Regions from separate parts of the Streptomyces sp. NPDC002784 genome, predicted to be linked through region 1. Evidence: riboswitches for the same ligand, from Rfam matches in the RefSeq annotation. Region 1 holds a riboswitch; each other region holds the start of a gene.
The links. Region 1 has a riboswitch for cobalamin ahead of ACWD1Z_RS00870 (ribonucleoside-diphosphate reductase subunit alpha). Riboswitches for the same ligand answer to the same signal wherever they lie in the genome.
Positions count from the first base shown of each region.

Region 2: it holds a riboswitch for cobalamin, as region 1 does, so the genes downstream of both, ACWD1Z_RS35830 ((2Fe-2S) ferredoxin domain-containing protein) here and ACWD1Z_RS00870 (ribonucleoside-diphosphate reductase subunit alpha) in region 1, are expected to answer to the same signal.
Region 3: it holds a riboswitch for cobalamin, as region 1 does, so the genes downstream of both, ACWD1Z_RS28330 (cobalamin biosynthesis protein) here and ACWD1Z_RS00870 (ribonucleoside-diphosphate reductase subunit alpha) in region 1, are expected to answer to the same signal.
Region 4: it holds a riboswitch for cobalamin, as region 1 does, so the genes downstream of both, ACWD1Z_RS32750 (energy-coupling factor ABC transporter permease) here and ACWD1Z_RS00870 (ribonucleoside-diphosphate reductase subunit alpha) in region 1, are expected to answer to the same signal.

Region 1 is NZ_JBSFVD010000001.1:181,857-185,621, reverse strand. It holds gene ACWD1Z_RS00870 (ribonucleoside-diphosphate reductase subunit alpha) at 1-2,306, opposite strand, end outside; cobalamin riboswitch at 2,429-2,553, opposite strand; gene ACWD1Z_RS00865 (GNAT family N-acetyltransferase) at 2,606-3,112, opposite strand; gene mctP (monocarboxylate uptake permease MctP) at 3,184-3,765, opposite strand, start outside.
Region 2 is NZ_JBSFVD010000068.1:4,010-7,774, forward strand. It holds gene ACWD1Z_RS35825 (ABC transporter substrate-binding protein) at 1-977, opposite strand, end outside; gene ACWD1Z_RS35830 ((2Fe-2S) ferredoxin domain-containing protein) at 1,033-1,413, opposite strand; cobalamin riboswitch at 1,495-1,673, opposite strand; gene ACWD1Z_RS35835 (GNAT family N-acetyltransferase) at 1,697-2,233, shown strand; gene ACWD1Z_RS35840 (ABC transporter substrate-binding protein) at 2,321-3,765, shown strand, end outside.
Region 3 is NZ_JBSFVD010000020.1:59,500-63,264, forward strand. It holds gene ACWD1Z_RS28320 (anion permease) at 1-978, shown strand, start outside; gene ACWD1Z_RS28325 (hypothetical protein) at 1,010-1,231, shown strand; cobalamin riboswitch at 1,414-1,553, shown strand; gene ACWD1Z_RS28330 (cobalamin biosynthesis protein) at 1,676-2,617, shown strand; gene ACWD1Z_RS28335 (cobyric acid synthase) at 2,614-3,765, shown strand, end outside.
Region 4 is NZ_JBSFVD010000031.1:39,115-42,879, reverse strand. It holds gene cbiQ (cobalt ECF transporter T component CbiQ) at 1-605, opposite strand, end outside; gene ACWD1Z_RS32755 (energy-coupling factor ABC transporter substrate-binding protein) at 612-974, opposite strand; gene ACWD1Z_RS32750 (energy-coupling factor ABC transporter permease) at 971-1,678, opposite strand; cobalamin riboswitch at 1,709-1,891, opposite strand; gene ACWD1Z_RS32745 (hypothetical protein) at 2,004-2,213, opposite strand; tRNA gene ACWD1Z_RS32740 (tRNA-Gly) at 2,623-2,692, shown strand; gene ACWD1Z_RS32735 (class I SAM-dependent methyltransferase) at 2,934-3,677, shown strand.

The DNA of each region.
Region 1 (3,765 bases):
TCTTCGGAGGTCGCCTGCGGGACGGGGACGGTGGCCTGGGCCGCGCGGGCGATGCGGGTCGCCGGGCGCGAGCGCAGGTAGTACGTCGTCTTCAGCCCGGACTTCCAGGCGTACGCGTACATCGAGGAGAGCTTGCCGATGGTCGGCGTCTCCAGGAAGAGGTTCAGGGACTGGGACTGGTCCAGGAACGGGGTCCGGGCCGCGGCCATGTCGATCAGCCCGCGCTGCGGGATCTCCCACGCCGTGCGGTACAGCCGCCGCACCTCCTCCGGGATCCACCCGAAGTCCTGCACCGAGCCGTTCGCCTCGCGCAGCGCCTCGCGGGTGCGGGCGTCCCAGACGCCCAGTGCCTTCAGCTCCTGCACCAGGTAGGAGTTGACCTGGAGGAACTCACCGGACAGCGTCTCGCGCTTGAACAGGTTGGACACCTGCGGCTCGATGCACTCGTAGACGCCGGCGATGGACGCGATGGTGGCGGTGGGCGCGATGGCGAGGAGGAGGGAGTTGCGCATCCCGACCTCGGCGATCCGGCCGCGCAGCGCCGACCACCGCTCGGGCCAGGTGAGTTCGGTGTCGTAGTGGTCGGGGTGCAGGACGCCCCGCGCGGTACGGGTCTTCTCCCAGGCCGGCAGCGGGCCGTTGCGCTCGGCGAGGTCGGCGGAGGCCTCGTAGGCGGCGAGCATCACGCGCTCGGCGATCCGGGTGGAGAGCGCCTTGGCCTCCGGCGAGTCGAAGGGCAGCCGCAGCTTGAAGAAGACGTCCTGCAGGCCCATCGCGCCCAGGCCCACGGGGCGCCACTTGGCGTTGGAGCGGCCCGCCTGCTCGGTCGGGTAGAAGTTGATGTCGACGACCCGGTCGAGGAAGGTGACGGCCGTGCGGACCGTCTCGTCCAGGCGCTCCCAGTCGATGCCGCCCCGGTCGACGAAGGCACCGAGGTTGACCGACCCCAGGTTGCAGACCGCGGTCTCCCCGTCGTCCGTGACCTCCAGGATCTCGGTGCAGAGGTTGGAGGAGTGGACCACATGGCCCGGCAGGGCGGTCTGGTTGGCGGTGCGGTTGGCGGCGTCCTTGAAGGTCATCCAGCCGTTGCCGGTCTGCGCGAGGGTGCGCATCATGCGGCCGTACAGGTCACGGGCGGGGATGGTCCGGCGGGCGAGCCCGCTCGCCTCCGCCTCGCGGTACGCCGCGTCGAACTCCTCGCCCCACAGGTCGACCAGCTCGGGCACGTCGGCGGGGGAGAACAGGCTCCACGGCTCATCGGCGTTCACCCGGCGCATGAACTCGTCCGGCACCCAGTGCGCGAGGTTGAGGTTGTGCGTACGGCGGGCGTCCTCACCGGTGTTGTCGCGCAGCTCCAGGAACTCCTCGATGTCGGAGTGCCAGGTCTCCAGGTAGACCGCGGCGGCTCCCTTGCGGCGGCCGCCCTGGTTCACGGCGGCGACGGAGGCGTCCAGGGTCTTCAGGAACGGGACGATGCCGTTGGAGTGCCCGTTGGTGCCGCGGATCAGCGAACCCCGGGCGCGGATGCGGGAGTACGACAGCCCGATGCCGCCGGCGTGCTTGGAGAGCCGGGCGACCTGGTGGTAGCGGTCGTAGATGGAGTCCAGCTCGTCCTTGGGGGAGTCGAGGAGGTAGCAGGACGACATCTGGGGGTGCCGGGTGCCGGAGTTGAAGAGCGTGGGGGAGGAGGGGAGGTAGTCGAGACGGCTCATGAGCCGGTAGAGCGCGGCGACTTCGTCCAGCGCGCGGACGGTGTCGTCCTCGGCGAGGCCGGCGGCGACGCGGAGCAGGAAGTGCTGGGGGGTCTCGACGACCTTGCGGGTGAGGGGGTGCCGCAGGAGGTACCGGCTGTGCAGGGTGCGCAGTCCGAAGTAGCCGAAGCGGTCGTCGGCGCCCGGGTCGACCAGCGCGTCCAGGCGCTCGGCGTGGATCCGTACGAACTCCGCGGTCCGGTCGGCGATGAGTCCCTCCCGGTGGCCGACCGCGACCGACCCGGTGAAGGACGTGACGCCCTGGGAGGCGGCCTCCTCGCGGATGCCGAGGGTGAGCAGCCGGGCGGCCAGCCGGGAGTAGGCGGGGTCCTCGGAGATGAGCCCGGCCGCCGCCTCGGTGGCCAGCTCACGCAACTCCGCCTCGTCCGCGCGGGCGGACCGGCCGCGCAGCGCGGCGGCTGCGACCCGGCCGGGGTCGGCGTCGGGGAGGTCGGAGGTCAGCTCGGTCAGGGTCCGCAGCAGCGCGGTTCCGGGACCGTCGGTCTCCACCTGGGCGGCTGAAGCTGAAGCCGGGTCGGCTGGCGCGATGGTCACTGGGGGCTCTCCCTCGCTCGGCACGGGGCCTTGCGGAGGGCAGGCGGCAGCTCACGAGCGCACGGGGCGTCGCGTCCACCGGCCCATTCCTCGAGGCCCGGACGTCTGGCACCCGGACCGGACGGCCGGGTGCGCTGTCGGCAGGTCCTCGGACTGACGATCGGGCACAGATGTGCCCAAGTACACCGTTGCGGGACAGTTCCGGATTCGCACCGGATTCCCCTGCGGCGACAGCGAGCACGAGCATACATCTTGTGCCGCCCCGCGATGTCACCCCCAGATGTTGTGTCGCGTCGGCTTCAGAGCGTCAACTCATAGGTGAGGAGAGTGAAGTCGCCGTGCTCCGGGATCGGGTTCCAGTCGCGCTCCGGGGCGCGCCGGAAGCCGAGGCGCTCGTAGATGCGGTGGGCGGTGTGCATCAGGGACTGGGTGGACAGGACGATGCCCGTGCACCCCGTCGTCGTGCGCGCCCGGTCGACGCAGGCGCGCACGAGGGCCTCTCCCACGCCCCGGCCGCGGGCCGCGTGCGCCACCGCCAGCATGCGGATCTCCGCCTCCCCGGGGCGGGCGAGATCGGCCATGGGGCCGCCGGTCGGGACGAAGGTGACGCCGCCGAGGAGCCGGCCGCTCTCCACGGCCACCAGGACCTCGGCGGCTGCCGCCCGCTTGGCGACGTCGCGGAGTTCGCCGAGGTACCAGTCGTCCTCGCCGAAGGTGAGGAGGCCGTCCTGGAGGTAGGCGCGGGCGGTGATCTCGCCCAGTTCGTCGTGTTCGGCGGGTTCCACCGGCCGGATCTGGAAGTCCATGCGGTCGAGTGTGGACGACGACGGGCCGCCGATGTCCTGCATCGGCGGCCCGCTGCGGGTGGGGTTCCCGGTCAGGGAATCGGCTTCAGTTCCTTCTGCACGCCCGGGTCGCCCGCGTCCGCCGTGTAGTCCTCGGGGCTCGTCTCGTCGACGCCCTCGGGGGCCTTCGCCGCCCTCAGGACGAAGGTCAGGACCACGGTGACGACCAGGTTCAGCACGAACGCCGTCAGGCCGATGTAGCCGATCTCCCCGATGCCGGGGATCTCCTTCGACGAGCCGCCGAAGTGCTTCTGGGTCGGCGAGGCGACACCGTACGCCGCCACCGTGCCGTAGAGCATGCCGACCGCCCAGCCGCCGAGCAGCGCCCAGCGGTGGAACCAGCGGGTGAACAGGCCGCCGACCAGGGCCGGGAAGGTCTGCAGGATCCAGATGCCGCCCAGCAGCTGGAAGTTGATGGCGACCGTCTTGTCCATCGTCAGGACGAAGGCCAGCGCGCCCACCTTCACCAGCAGGGACACGATCTTGGAGACCTTGGTCTCCTGCTGCGGGGTGGCGTCCGGCTTGATGAAGTCCTTGTAGATGTTGCGGGTGAAGAGGTTCGCCGCCGCGATGGACATGATGGCCGCCGGTACGAGGGCGCCGATGCCGATCGC
Region 2 (3,765 bases), on a different contig from region 1:
TCCGGGTGGAGCTGGCGTGCCAGCGACGCGACGGCCGCGGGCACCCGTACGCCCACGACGGTGGAGGACAGCGGCAGCACCGCGAACCGCCGGTTCTTGATGGCGGGCACGTCCTGCAGCGCCGGATTGGCGAGCAGGAACTCCTTCTTCTGCGCCACGCTCTGGTCGCCGTAGTCGTAGATGACGATGACCTCGGGCGCTCGCTCGGCCACCTGCTCGAACGACACGTCACCGAACGGCTTGTCGAGGTCGGCGAAGAGGTTGACGCCTCCGGCCCGCTTGATCATGTCGTTGCCGATGCCCGCGCCACCCGCGGTGAAGGCGCTCTTGTCGCCGCTGTCGTAGACGAACAGCTTTACCGGCTCCACTCCGTCGAGTTTGCCGTCCACCTCCTCCAGGGTGGTGTGCAGCCGTTCGATCTGCCGTTCTGCCCGCTCGGGGACGCCGAAGACCTTGGCGACCTCGCGGATCTCCTTGTCCATGGCGGTCATCGTCACCGGCCCAGCCGGGCATTCCTCGATGTTGAGGCGGGTGTTGATGCCGGCCTGGGTGAAGGCGGCACGGGAGCGGCCCTCCTTCTCGTCGAAGGTGGAGGCCCAGCCGCCGTAGACGAAGTCGGGCTCGGCGGCCAGCAGCGTCTCGTACGACGGGTACTGCTCCGACAGCACCTTGACCTTGTCGTAGGCGGCCCGGTACTCGGGGAGGATTGCGTCGTCGAGGTAGCCCGTGCCGACCATCGACTTCTCCAGCCCGAGCGCCAGCATCACCTCGGTCGCGTGCTGGTTCAAGGACACCGCGCGCTGGGGTGGGCGCTGAAACGTCGTTGTCACCCCGCAGTTGGACACGGTGACCGGGAATCCCTTGTCGGCCGGGCCGTTGGAGCCCCCGGCGTTGTCCTGGGCGCTTGCGCCGCAGCTCGTGATGAGCACAGCGGTGGCCGTGGCCAGCAAGGGGGACAGCAGACGTCTGCCCGTCATGGGAAAGGTCCTCTCGTACGGGTGTTACGGACGGTCGGCGCGCAGGCTGCCGGTCTCAGCGGGCCGCGCGGCGCCGAGGCGGGGTGAAGGCGTAGAGGTCGAGGATCTCGGGCCGGGCAGCGATGCCGGGACCGCCCGCGCTCACCCAGGCGGCGATGTCCTCGGTCGCGGCGGGGTCGTTGACCAGGCCCAGCCAGACCGGCCGCGCCCCGGCGGCCCGTCCGGCGGCGGAGGGCTGCACGACGATCACGTTGGCCTGATCGCACACATCCAGGCAGGCGGAGACGCGTACGGGAGCGGCCTCGCCCAGCCGCGCGGTCTGCGCCGTGTGATCGACGCCGGTCACCTTGGGACTGCCGCAGCAGCAGTCCCGGCACACAACGACCCGGCACGGCACCGGAGTTACCGGTCTTGTACCGACCGACCCTGTGCCCACCGGGCTGTCGTACGCCTCCTCGGCCGGCCTCACGGGCATGCCGAACCACCCTCCTCCGGGGAAATCCGCCCCGGGTTCGTCGAGGAGGCGACCGCCTGAGTCTCCTGGCTCTCGGGTCGAAGCGCGTCCCGGCCTTCCCACCCGGCTTGGGGCAGTGGCCTGTTCGGGACTGGCTCGCCGATCACAGTGGCGGGACCGCGCCGGATTCACACCGGCTTCCTCGTTCCGCCGTCGCCTTGTCGCCGAACATCATCGCACAGGGCTACCTGCATATGATGCGCAGATGCAGAAGTATCGCATCAGGACCGCCATGGCCGCCGATCTCGACGAGGCGCGGGCGGTGATGCTCGACACCGTCTACCGCGACTTCGGCACCGGCTACGTGCCGCACTGGCACGCCGACATCATCGATCCGGGGTCGTTCTACGTCGTCCCGCCCCGGCACACCCTGCTGGTCGCCGTCGACGACGCGGACGGGACGGTGGCCGCCACGGCCGCGCTCGATGCGCGCGGGCCGGTCCATCCGCCGAACCCGCGGTGGCTGGCGGAGCGGTACCCGTCGGGTGAGACCGCGCAGCTGAGGCGGGTGTACACGCGCCCGGAACACCGGCGGCGCGGGCTGGCCCGGCAACTGGTGGAAGAGCTGCTGGACTTCGCACGGACGGAAGGCGGCTACCGGTCCGTGTACCTGCACACCGACCCGCACTCCCCCGGCGCGATGAGCCTGTGGCGGACGCTGGGCAAGGTCGTCTGCGACGAGAGGGAGGACGTGCCCGGCGGAGGCAATGGCGTGGTGCACTTCGAGATCCCGCTTGCTTAAATGAAAATCATATTCATATGATGCTGGTCGACGTCGGCCGACCGACCCGTACGGGAACGTCCGCCCTGGAAAGACAGAACGAGGACCATGAGATCTCCCCGCCGTCGACTCATAGCCGGCCTGCTGCTCGCCCCCGCGCTCTCCGGCTGCTTCGCCTCCAACGACGACGACTCGTCCTCGGACTCCTCCGGCCCGGGTGAGGCCGGGCGCCTGCGGGTGGCGTTCGCCTTCCAGCCGACGGAGAACTACTCGCCGTACGGCGGCCAGGACTCCTTCATCCTGTCCCGGCTCGGTGTGAGCGAAGGGCTGACCCGGCTGGACGCCAACGGCACCGCGGCCCCCGCGCTCGCCGAGTCGTGGAGCAGCCGACAGGGCGGCAAGAGCTGGGTGTTCACGCTGAGGGACGCCACCTTCCAGGACGGCAGTGAGGTCACCGCGGAGGCCGTCGCCTCCGCCCTCACCCACGCCGCCGCGGCCGACCCGGCGCCGACCGCGATCTCCGGCGTGAAGCTGACCGCCGAGGTCGTGGGCGACGACCAGGTGAAGGTCGGCACGGGCGAGGCCGACCCGGTGCTGCCGCTGCGGCTGACCAACCCCAGCCTCGCGGTGTTCTCCCCCAAGGCGTACGGCAAGGACGGCAAGGTGAACCCGGCCGGCACCGCCACCGGCCCCTTCGAACTCACCCGGACCACCGGGGACACGGCAGCCGCCCTGGACCGCTACGACGACTACTGGGGCGGGCGCGCCCAGGCGTCCGGCATCGACGCGAAGTTCGTCTCGGACGGCACCGCCCGCGCCAACGCCCTGCGCACCGGGGACGTGGACATCGCCGAGGCCCTGCCCGTCGCACAGGTCGCCTCCCTGGACGAGGACTCCGTCCACGAGATCAACACCGCGCGGAACACCAGCCTGTACCTCAACACCCAGCGAGGCGTCTTCAAGGACGCGGCGCTGCGGGCCGCCGCGCGCGAGGCGATCGACACCTCCGCCGTCGCCAAGGGCGTGTACGAGGGTCACGCCGAGCCCGCCCAGGGCATCTACGGCCCCGCCCTGACCTGGACCGCGGACAAGAGGACCGAGCCGACCGGCCGGGCCGAGGCCACCGACGCGGACGGCAAGCCCATCACCATCGCCACCTACAACGACCGGGCCGAGCTGCCCGAGACCGCCCAGGTGCTCCAACAGCAGCTCCAGAAAGCCGGGTTCACGGTGAAGCTGGAGGTGCGCAGCTACGCACGCCTCGAAAGCGACCTGCTGGCCAAGAAGTTCGACGCCGCCGTCGCCTCCCGCAACATGATGCTCGACACGGGTGACCCGGTCACCGTCCTGGCCAGCGACTTCACCTGCGACGGCAGCTTCAACCTGTCGTTCCTGTGCGACAAGGACGTCGACCGGCTGGTCGAGAAGGCCCGGGCCGAGGCCGATCCGGGCAAACGGCAGGACGCCGCGATGAAGGCGGAGGCCGCGATCATCGGCACCGACGCGGTGATCCCGCTGGTGCACCTGAAGGTCGTCACCGGCCTGAGTGCGTC
Region 3 (3,765 bases), on a different contig from region 1:
GTCGGGGCGATCCTCTGGAATCTGCTGACCTGGCTGGTCGGTCTGCCCTCCAGCTCCTCGCACGCCCTCATGGGCGGCCTGATCGGCGCGACCATCGCCTCGGCGGGCGTCGGCGCGGTCCACGGCGACGTGCTCGTCACCAAGGTCCTCATCCCGGCGATCGCCGCCCCGCTGGTCGCGGGCCTCGCGGCGATGCTCGCCACGAAGCTGATGTACTCCCTGGGCAAGAAGGCCGACGGCAGCAAGTCCTCCGAGAAGGGCTACCGCGCCGGCCAGATCGCCTCCGCCGGCCTGGTCTCCCTCGCCCACGGCACCAACGACGCGCAGAAGACGATGGGCATCATCACCCTCGCCCTCGTCGCCGGCGGCACCCTGGCGCCCGACTCGGACCCGCCGATGTGGGTCATCCTCTCCGCGGGCGTGGCCATCGCGCTCGGCACCTACCTCGGTGGCTGGCGGATCATCCGCACCATGGGCAAGGGCCTGACCGACCTCCAGCCGCAGCAGGGCTTCGCCGCCCAGACCAGCGCGGCGACGGTCATCCTGGCCTCCTCCCACCTCGGTTTCTCCCTCTCCACCACGCACTCCGTCTCCGGTGCGGTGATGGGCGCGGGCCTCGGCCGCAAGGGCGGCGTCGTCCGCTGGTCCACGGCGACGCGGATGTTCGTCGCGTGGGGCCTGACGCTGCCGGCCGCGGCGCTCGTCGGCGCGCTGGCCGAGTGGGTCACGAACTTCGGCTCCTGGGGCACGGCGGTCGTGGCGGTGTTCCTGGTCGGCTCCAGCGCGGCCATCTGGAAGCTGTCCCGGCGCGAGATCGTCGACCACACCAACGTCAACGAGACCGAGGAGCCCGCGGGTGTCGTGACCACGGCGATGGCGGCCGTCACGCCGCCGCCGCCCGCCGGCCCGGCGACCGAGGAGCTCGCGGCGACGATCCCGGCCCCGGCCGGGGAGCCGACGCCGTCGGCCCGCGTCTGACCCCCGACCGGATACTCAAGGAAGCGGCATCATGAAGATCGACTGGGCGGCTCTCGGCTCCGTCTTCGGCGTCAGCCTCGTGGTCACCGTGGCCCTGGTGGCCCTGTTCACCCTCGGCATCGCGGGTCTGACGCGGCGCGAGCGGGCCGTGGAGCAGGGGGGCTCCGCGGGACTGGCGGTCACCGGCGCGTACGCGTGTTTCGCGGCGTGCGCGGCGGCTGTGGCGTACGGGATCTATCTGATCGTGGTCTGACGCGCCTCGCGCGACGGGCTCGCGCCCTGTTCCGGTGCCCCTGACGGGGGTGTTCGGGGCAGGGCGCTTTCGCGTACGACGCGGACGGGGGCGACGCGCCCGGCCCTCCCCAACCCCGCCCCACCGGACCCGGTGTGGGCCTCAGCACACTCTCCTCTCGCAGGTCAACAGCAAGTTGACGGCTGTTCCGGGCCCGTGGTGGACTGCCGGAGCCATTTACGGCGGCAGGAGAGGAAGCCGGTGCGATTCCGGCGCGGTCCCGCCACTGTCACCGGGGTAGGAAGCCCCGGGAGCCAGGAACTCTCACCGCCGGTCTCGTCGAACCAGGGCGTGGACACCCTGAGTGAGGACATATCGCCATGCGCGGCTGCCGTTTGACACAGGCTCTGAGATGCACGGCCCCCGACGCCGGGGTTCCGGCCGACCCGTCGGCCGGCTGAGCCGATGCGGGCCGATCGCGTCTTCGCGTACGGCGCCGCCGCCGGCCTCCTCGGTGACCTGATCCTCGGCGATCCCCGCCGCGGGCATCCGGTCGCCGTGTTCGGGCGGGCCGCGAGCGCCGTGGAACGGCGGCTGTGGCGGGACGACCGCGGCCGGGGCGCGCTGCACACCGCCGTGTGCGCCGGTGGCGCCGTCGCCGTGGGTGCCCTCGCCTCCCGTGCGGTACGCCGCTCCCCCGCCGCTCGTGTCGCGCTGACCGCTGCCGCCACCTGGGCGGTGGTCGGGGGGACTTCGCTCGGGCGGGAGGCCCGGACCGTCGGGCGGGCGCTGCGGGCGGGGGACGTCGAGGCGGCGCGGGCGCGGCTGCCGCATCTGTGCGGGCGGGATCCGCACGCGCTGGACGCCGACGGGATCGCGCGGGCGGTGGTGGAGTCCGTCGCCGAGAACACCTCCGACGCCGTCGTGGGAGCACTGGTGTGGGGCGCTGTGGGCTCGGTCCCGGGCCTCCTCGGGTTCCGGGCCGTGAACACCCTCGACGCCATGGTCGGCCACAAGTCGCCCCGCTACCGGCGCTACGGCTGGGCCTCCGCGCGCCTCGACGACGTCGCCGGGTGGCCGGGGGCGCGGCTGACCGCCGTACTCGCCGCCGTCGCCGGAGGCGATCCGCGGGGTGCGGTGCGGGCCTGGCGCGCCGACGCGGCGCAGCATCCGAGCCCCAACGCGGGGCCCGTGGAGGCGTCGTTCGCGGGGGCGCTGGGGGTGCGGCTCGGGGGGACCTTGTCGTACGGCGGACGGATCGAGCACCGGCCGGTGCTGAACGGGGAAGGGCGTGCTGTGGAGGTCGGGGACATCGAGCGGGCCGTACGGCTGTCCCGGCGGGTGAGCTGGCTGGCGCTGGCGGTCAGCGCCGCCGCGCGCCGCGTCGTGGCGGGGAGGCGGTCATGAGCAGCGGAGGTCTCCTGGTCGCCGGTACCACCTCCGACGCCGGAAAGAGTGTCGTCACCGCCGGAATCTGTCGCTGGCTGGTCCGGCAGGGGGTGAAGGTCGCGCCCTTCAAGGCGCAGAACATGTCGCTGAACTCCTTCGTCACCCGCGAGGGCGCCGAGATCGGCCGGGCGCAGGCCATGCAGGCGCAGGCCTGCCGCGTCGAACCGACCGCGCTGATGAACCCGGTGCTGCTCAAGCCGGGCGGCGAGCAGAGCAGTCAGGTCGTGCTCATGGGCAAGCCTATGGGCGAGTTGAGCGCGCGCGGCTATCACGGCGGGCGGCAGCAGCAGCTCCTCGGGACCGTGCTCGACTGCCTCGCCGAGCTGCGGGACACGTACGACGCCGTGATCTGCGAGGGGGCCGGTTCGCCGGCCGAGATCAATCTGCGGCGCACCGACATCGTCAACATGGGCGTCGCGCGCCGCGCCCGGCTGCCCGTGCTGGTGGTGGGTGACATCGACCGCGGGGGCGTCTTCGCCTCCTTCTTCGGGACGGTGGCGCTCCTCTCCCGCGAGGACCAGGAACTCGTCGCCGGGTTCCTGGTCAACAAGTTCCGCGGCGACGTCTCGCTGCTGGAACCCGGCCTCGACATGCTGCACGACCTCACCGGGCGCCGCACCTACGGCGTCCTGCCCTTCCGGCACGGGCTCGGCATCGACGAGGAGGACGGACTGCGCGTCTCCCTGCGCGGGACCGTGCGGGAGTCCGTGGTTGCCCCGCCCGTCGGCGCGGACGTGCTGCGGGTGGCCGTCTGCGCGGTCCCGCTCATGTCCAACTTCACCGACGTCGACGCGCTGGCCGCCGAGCCGGGTGTCGTCGTGCGGTTCGTGGACCGGCCGGAGGAACTCACCGACGCCGACCTCGTCGTGGTGCCCGGGACCCGGGGCACGGTGAAGGCGCTGGAGTGGCTGCGCGCGCGGGGGCTCGCCGACGCCCTCGTCCGCAGGGCCGCCGAACAGCGGCCCGTGCTCGGCATCTGCGGCGGCTTCCAGGTGCTCGGCGAGCACATCGAGGACGACGTGGAGAGCCGCAGGGGCCGGGTCGACGGGCTCGGCGTCCTGCCCGTACGGGTGCGGTTCGCGCGCGAGAAGACCCTCACCCGGCCG
Region 4 (3,765 bases), on a different contig from region 1:
GACTGCAGCCGCACGGCCCGCTCGAAGGCCCGCACGAAGGCGGTGGCCCCGAGCCCGCCCAGGGACCGCCAGGTCGCGGCCCGCGTGGTGTGCCCGAGCCGCGCGGCCTGCGCCTCCCGGACCCGGCGCATCGAGTCCAGCAGCAGGAAGCTCATCCGGTACGTCACCAGCGCCACGTCGACCACGGCCGCCGGCACTCCGGCCTTCACCAGCCGGGGCAGCAGATCCGACATCGGCGTGGTGAACGCGAACAGCAGCACGCCCAGGGAGGCCGCCGAGGTGCGCAGCAGCAACTCCCCGGCGCGCAGCGGACCGTCGTCGGCGAGGGAGACGAACCCCTGCGGCCCGCCCACCTGGACGAGCAGCGTGGCCGCACCGGTCACACAGAAACCCAGCGGGACCCGGTAGGCGCGCCACAGCTTCCGGCCCGGCACACCCGCCGGACCGAGCAGAACGACCAGGGACGTCACCACGACCAGGGCGGCCCCCGGCCACGGCGGCAGGGAGATCGCGAGCACGGTCAGGCCGAGCCCGAGCACGGCCTTGTCCACGGGATGGCGCCGGCGCCAGCGACTGCTGTGCGCCGCCGCGTCGATCGGCAGCACCGGGGATCAGACCCCTTCGCGGTCGGACTCCCCGGCACCCCGCGCGCCCACGGCATCCCGTTCCAGCGCCCGCTGTTCACCCTGCTTGCGGCCGCGCCGCAGGCCGAAGTAGTAGCACAGGACGCCCGCGCCGAGCGCTGCCTGGAGGGCGAACAGCGCCGACTCGATCTCCCCGGACGGAGGTTCGTACAGGGGCGAGAACCAGGGTTCGTAGTCCGGGTCGATCTCGGTGATCGCCGTCTCCGCCTCGGCGTCGGCGCCCGCGAACGGCTCCTCCTTGTGGTCGCCGAGACCGAGCACGAGCGGCATCACCGCGAGCAGTGCCACGGCCAGCAGGAGCAGCAGGTTGATCTTCGTGTTGCGGCTCATCGGGCCACCGCCTCGCTCGACTCGGTCCGGGCCCGCTTGCCGTCGGTCAGGAGCACGCCGAGCCGGGTCAGTTCTCCCTTGCTGGACTGCACCAGCAGCCGCATCACGAGCACGGTGAGAAGTCCCTCGCTCACCGCGAGCGGGATCTGGGTGACGGCGAAGATGGAGCCGAACTTGCCGAGCGCGCCCAGGAATCCGCTGCTCGGGTCGGGGAACGCGAGCGCCAGCTGGACGCTGGTGACGCAGTAGGTGGACAGGTCGGCGACGAACGCGCCGCAGAACACGGCGCCCATCAGCGGCACGTCGTAGCGCCGTAGCAGCTTGTAGACGGCGTATCCGGCCCAGGGCCCGACGATCGCCATGGAGAAGACGTTGGCGCCGAGGGTGGTCAGGCCGCCGTGCGCGAGCAGCAGCGCCTGGAAGAGCAGGGTGATGGTGCCCAGGACCGCCATGATCGGCGGCCGGAAGAGGATGGCGCCCAGGCCGGTGCCGGTGGGGTGGGAGCAGCTCCCGGTCACGGAGGGCAGCTTGAGAGCGGACAGGACGAAGGTGAAGGCCCCGGAGGCGCCGAGGAGCAGGGTGCTCTCCGGGTGTTCCCTGACCTCACGGGTGAGCGACCGGACTCCGTGGACGACGAACGGCGCGGACGCGACGCCCCAGGCGACGGCGTGCGCCGGAGGCAGAAATCCCTCGGCTATGTGCATGGCTCAGCAGACCCTCTCCAGCACCTCGTGGATGGTTGACGCGCCTTGGCCGGTCTCCTGGCTGACGGGTGACACCGCCCGTACTCCGCCTTCCCGGGTCCGAGGACCCAGTGGCTGCCCGCGAGGGCCGGAGCCGGACTTCCCGATCACAGTGGCGAGGGCCGCACCGGCATCACACCGGATTTCCCGTTCACCAAGGCGTGGTGACAGTAGTGCCTGATCAGGTCGGCTGACAAGCGCTCCCCAGGGGCGCAAGGACGGCGCACGCCCGCACACGCGCCGGGGCGCGCACCGGCGGCGCCCGGGTCTCGGGCCGGGCAGGGGGTCAGTCCCAGCTGTAGCCGTCTCCGAAGTTGAGGGTGTGCTCCAGCACGTCCTCCAGCGGGTCGTTGATCTCGACGGTGTTGACCACGGTGACCACGGGCGCGTTGTTGGAGACATGCACTCCGGGGCCGTCGTGGGCGGCGGAGTCACCGGCGGCGGCGAGAACCGTGGCGGTCAGGGCGGCGGGGACGAGAGTGACGCGTACGCGCATGGCTGCTCTCCTTCGGCATCGGGGCCCACACCGTGTAAGAACCCGATCGGGAGTTACCGCGCATCCCCGCCTCGAAGTCAACGAGACCGGGCAATTCACCTGGAAGAGGCTGGCGTCCGGCGGTGCGGGCTCTCGCGGACCGGTCGGCTGACCGTCCCCATCCCCAGCAGGTGGGTGAGCAGAGGGTTCTCGTCGCTCTTCAGCCGCATACGGCGTCCGCCCGGCCGCCACGATGCTGACGTGCGGCCTGGCCGCCCCTCGGATGAAGATCGGGATCGAGGTGTCCGCGCGGTGCGGGGCCGGAGAGCCGCGCGACGCGCTGGGAGGTGACTCGGCGACGGGCGCGGCACCCCGGAATGCTGTATAGTCGATCTTGAGCGGTCCGCCGGAAGCCCGGCGCTCCGGTTCTGCGTTGGTGGTCCAAGGAAAGACGCCCCGCTTCCTGCGGGGAGATGCAGGTGCAAGGCCTGCCCGGCGCTCGGATATGTGGCCCGTCCCGAACATCGGGGCGGGCCACATGCGTTGTCGGCGCATGTTCCGTCCGGGCGTCCGGCGTACGTCTGTTGGTTGATCCGAGGCTCACCCCCTCGACTTCTTCGTGTCATCTGCCAGTACGGCCTGCCGAGCGCGCCGGTGAAGACTCGCTGCCACGGCCGAGGGCCCCGGAAAGCGGGGTCCGGCAGGGCCGTGTACCGGAGGAAGCGCAGAAGGGGGCAGCACGTGGGCGTGCAGCAGTACGACCGGATCGGCGAGGCATTCGAGGGGTTCAAGTCCTTGCCGCTGATGCGGTACGGGGAGGTGCCGAGCTTCCTGGGCATGGTCGGGGACGTGACCGGCAAGTCGGTGCTCGACCTGGCGTGCGGCACCGGCTTCTACAGCCGTGAGTTCAAGCGGCGGGGCGCGACGGACGTCTTCGGGGTCGACATCTCCGCCGAGATGATCGCCGCCGCACGGGAGATGGAGCAGCGCGATCCGCTCGGGGTCCGCTACGAGGTCGGAGACGTGGGTGAACTGCGGCCCCTGGACCGGCGTTTCGACATCGCGCTGGGGGTGCAGTGCCTCAACTACGCCGAGGACATCGCCGCGATGGAGCGGATGTGCCGGAACATCCACCGCAGCCTGGTGCCGGGCGGGGAGTTCTTCGTGCTCGCCCAGAAGCCCGACTACCGCTTCGACTGTCCGTCCCTGGACAAGTACGGGTTCCGCTGCGAGCCCACCGGCGAGGAGATCGAGACGGGCCCGCGGGTGCGGGTCACGGCCCTGCTCGACCCGCAGCCGATCACCATCGTCAGCACGGCCCCGCGCCGCGAGGTCTACGAGTCGTGTCTGCGGGCGAGCGGGTTCGGTGCGCTGGAGTGGGTTCCGCTGCAGGTGTCCGAGGCCGGCCTCCGGGAGTTCGGCGAGGACTTCTGGGCGGACGTCCTCGCCCACCCGCCCCTGGAGATGCTCCGCTGCCGCGCCTGAACGGGGCCCGGTAGAAGGGGAGTTGGGTGCACAGGCGTTGACGCCCGTCTTCCCTCAGTGGTTCAGAGGCTCATCCACTGAGCCACTG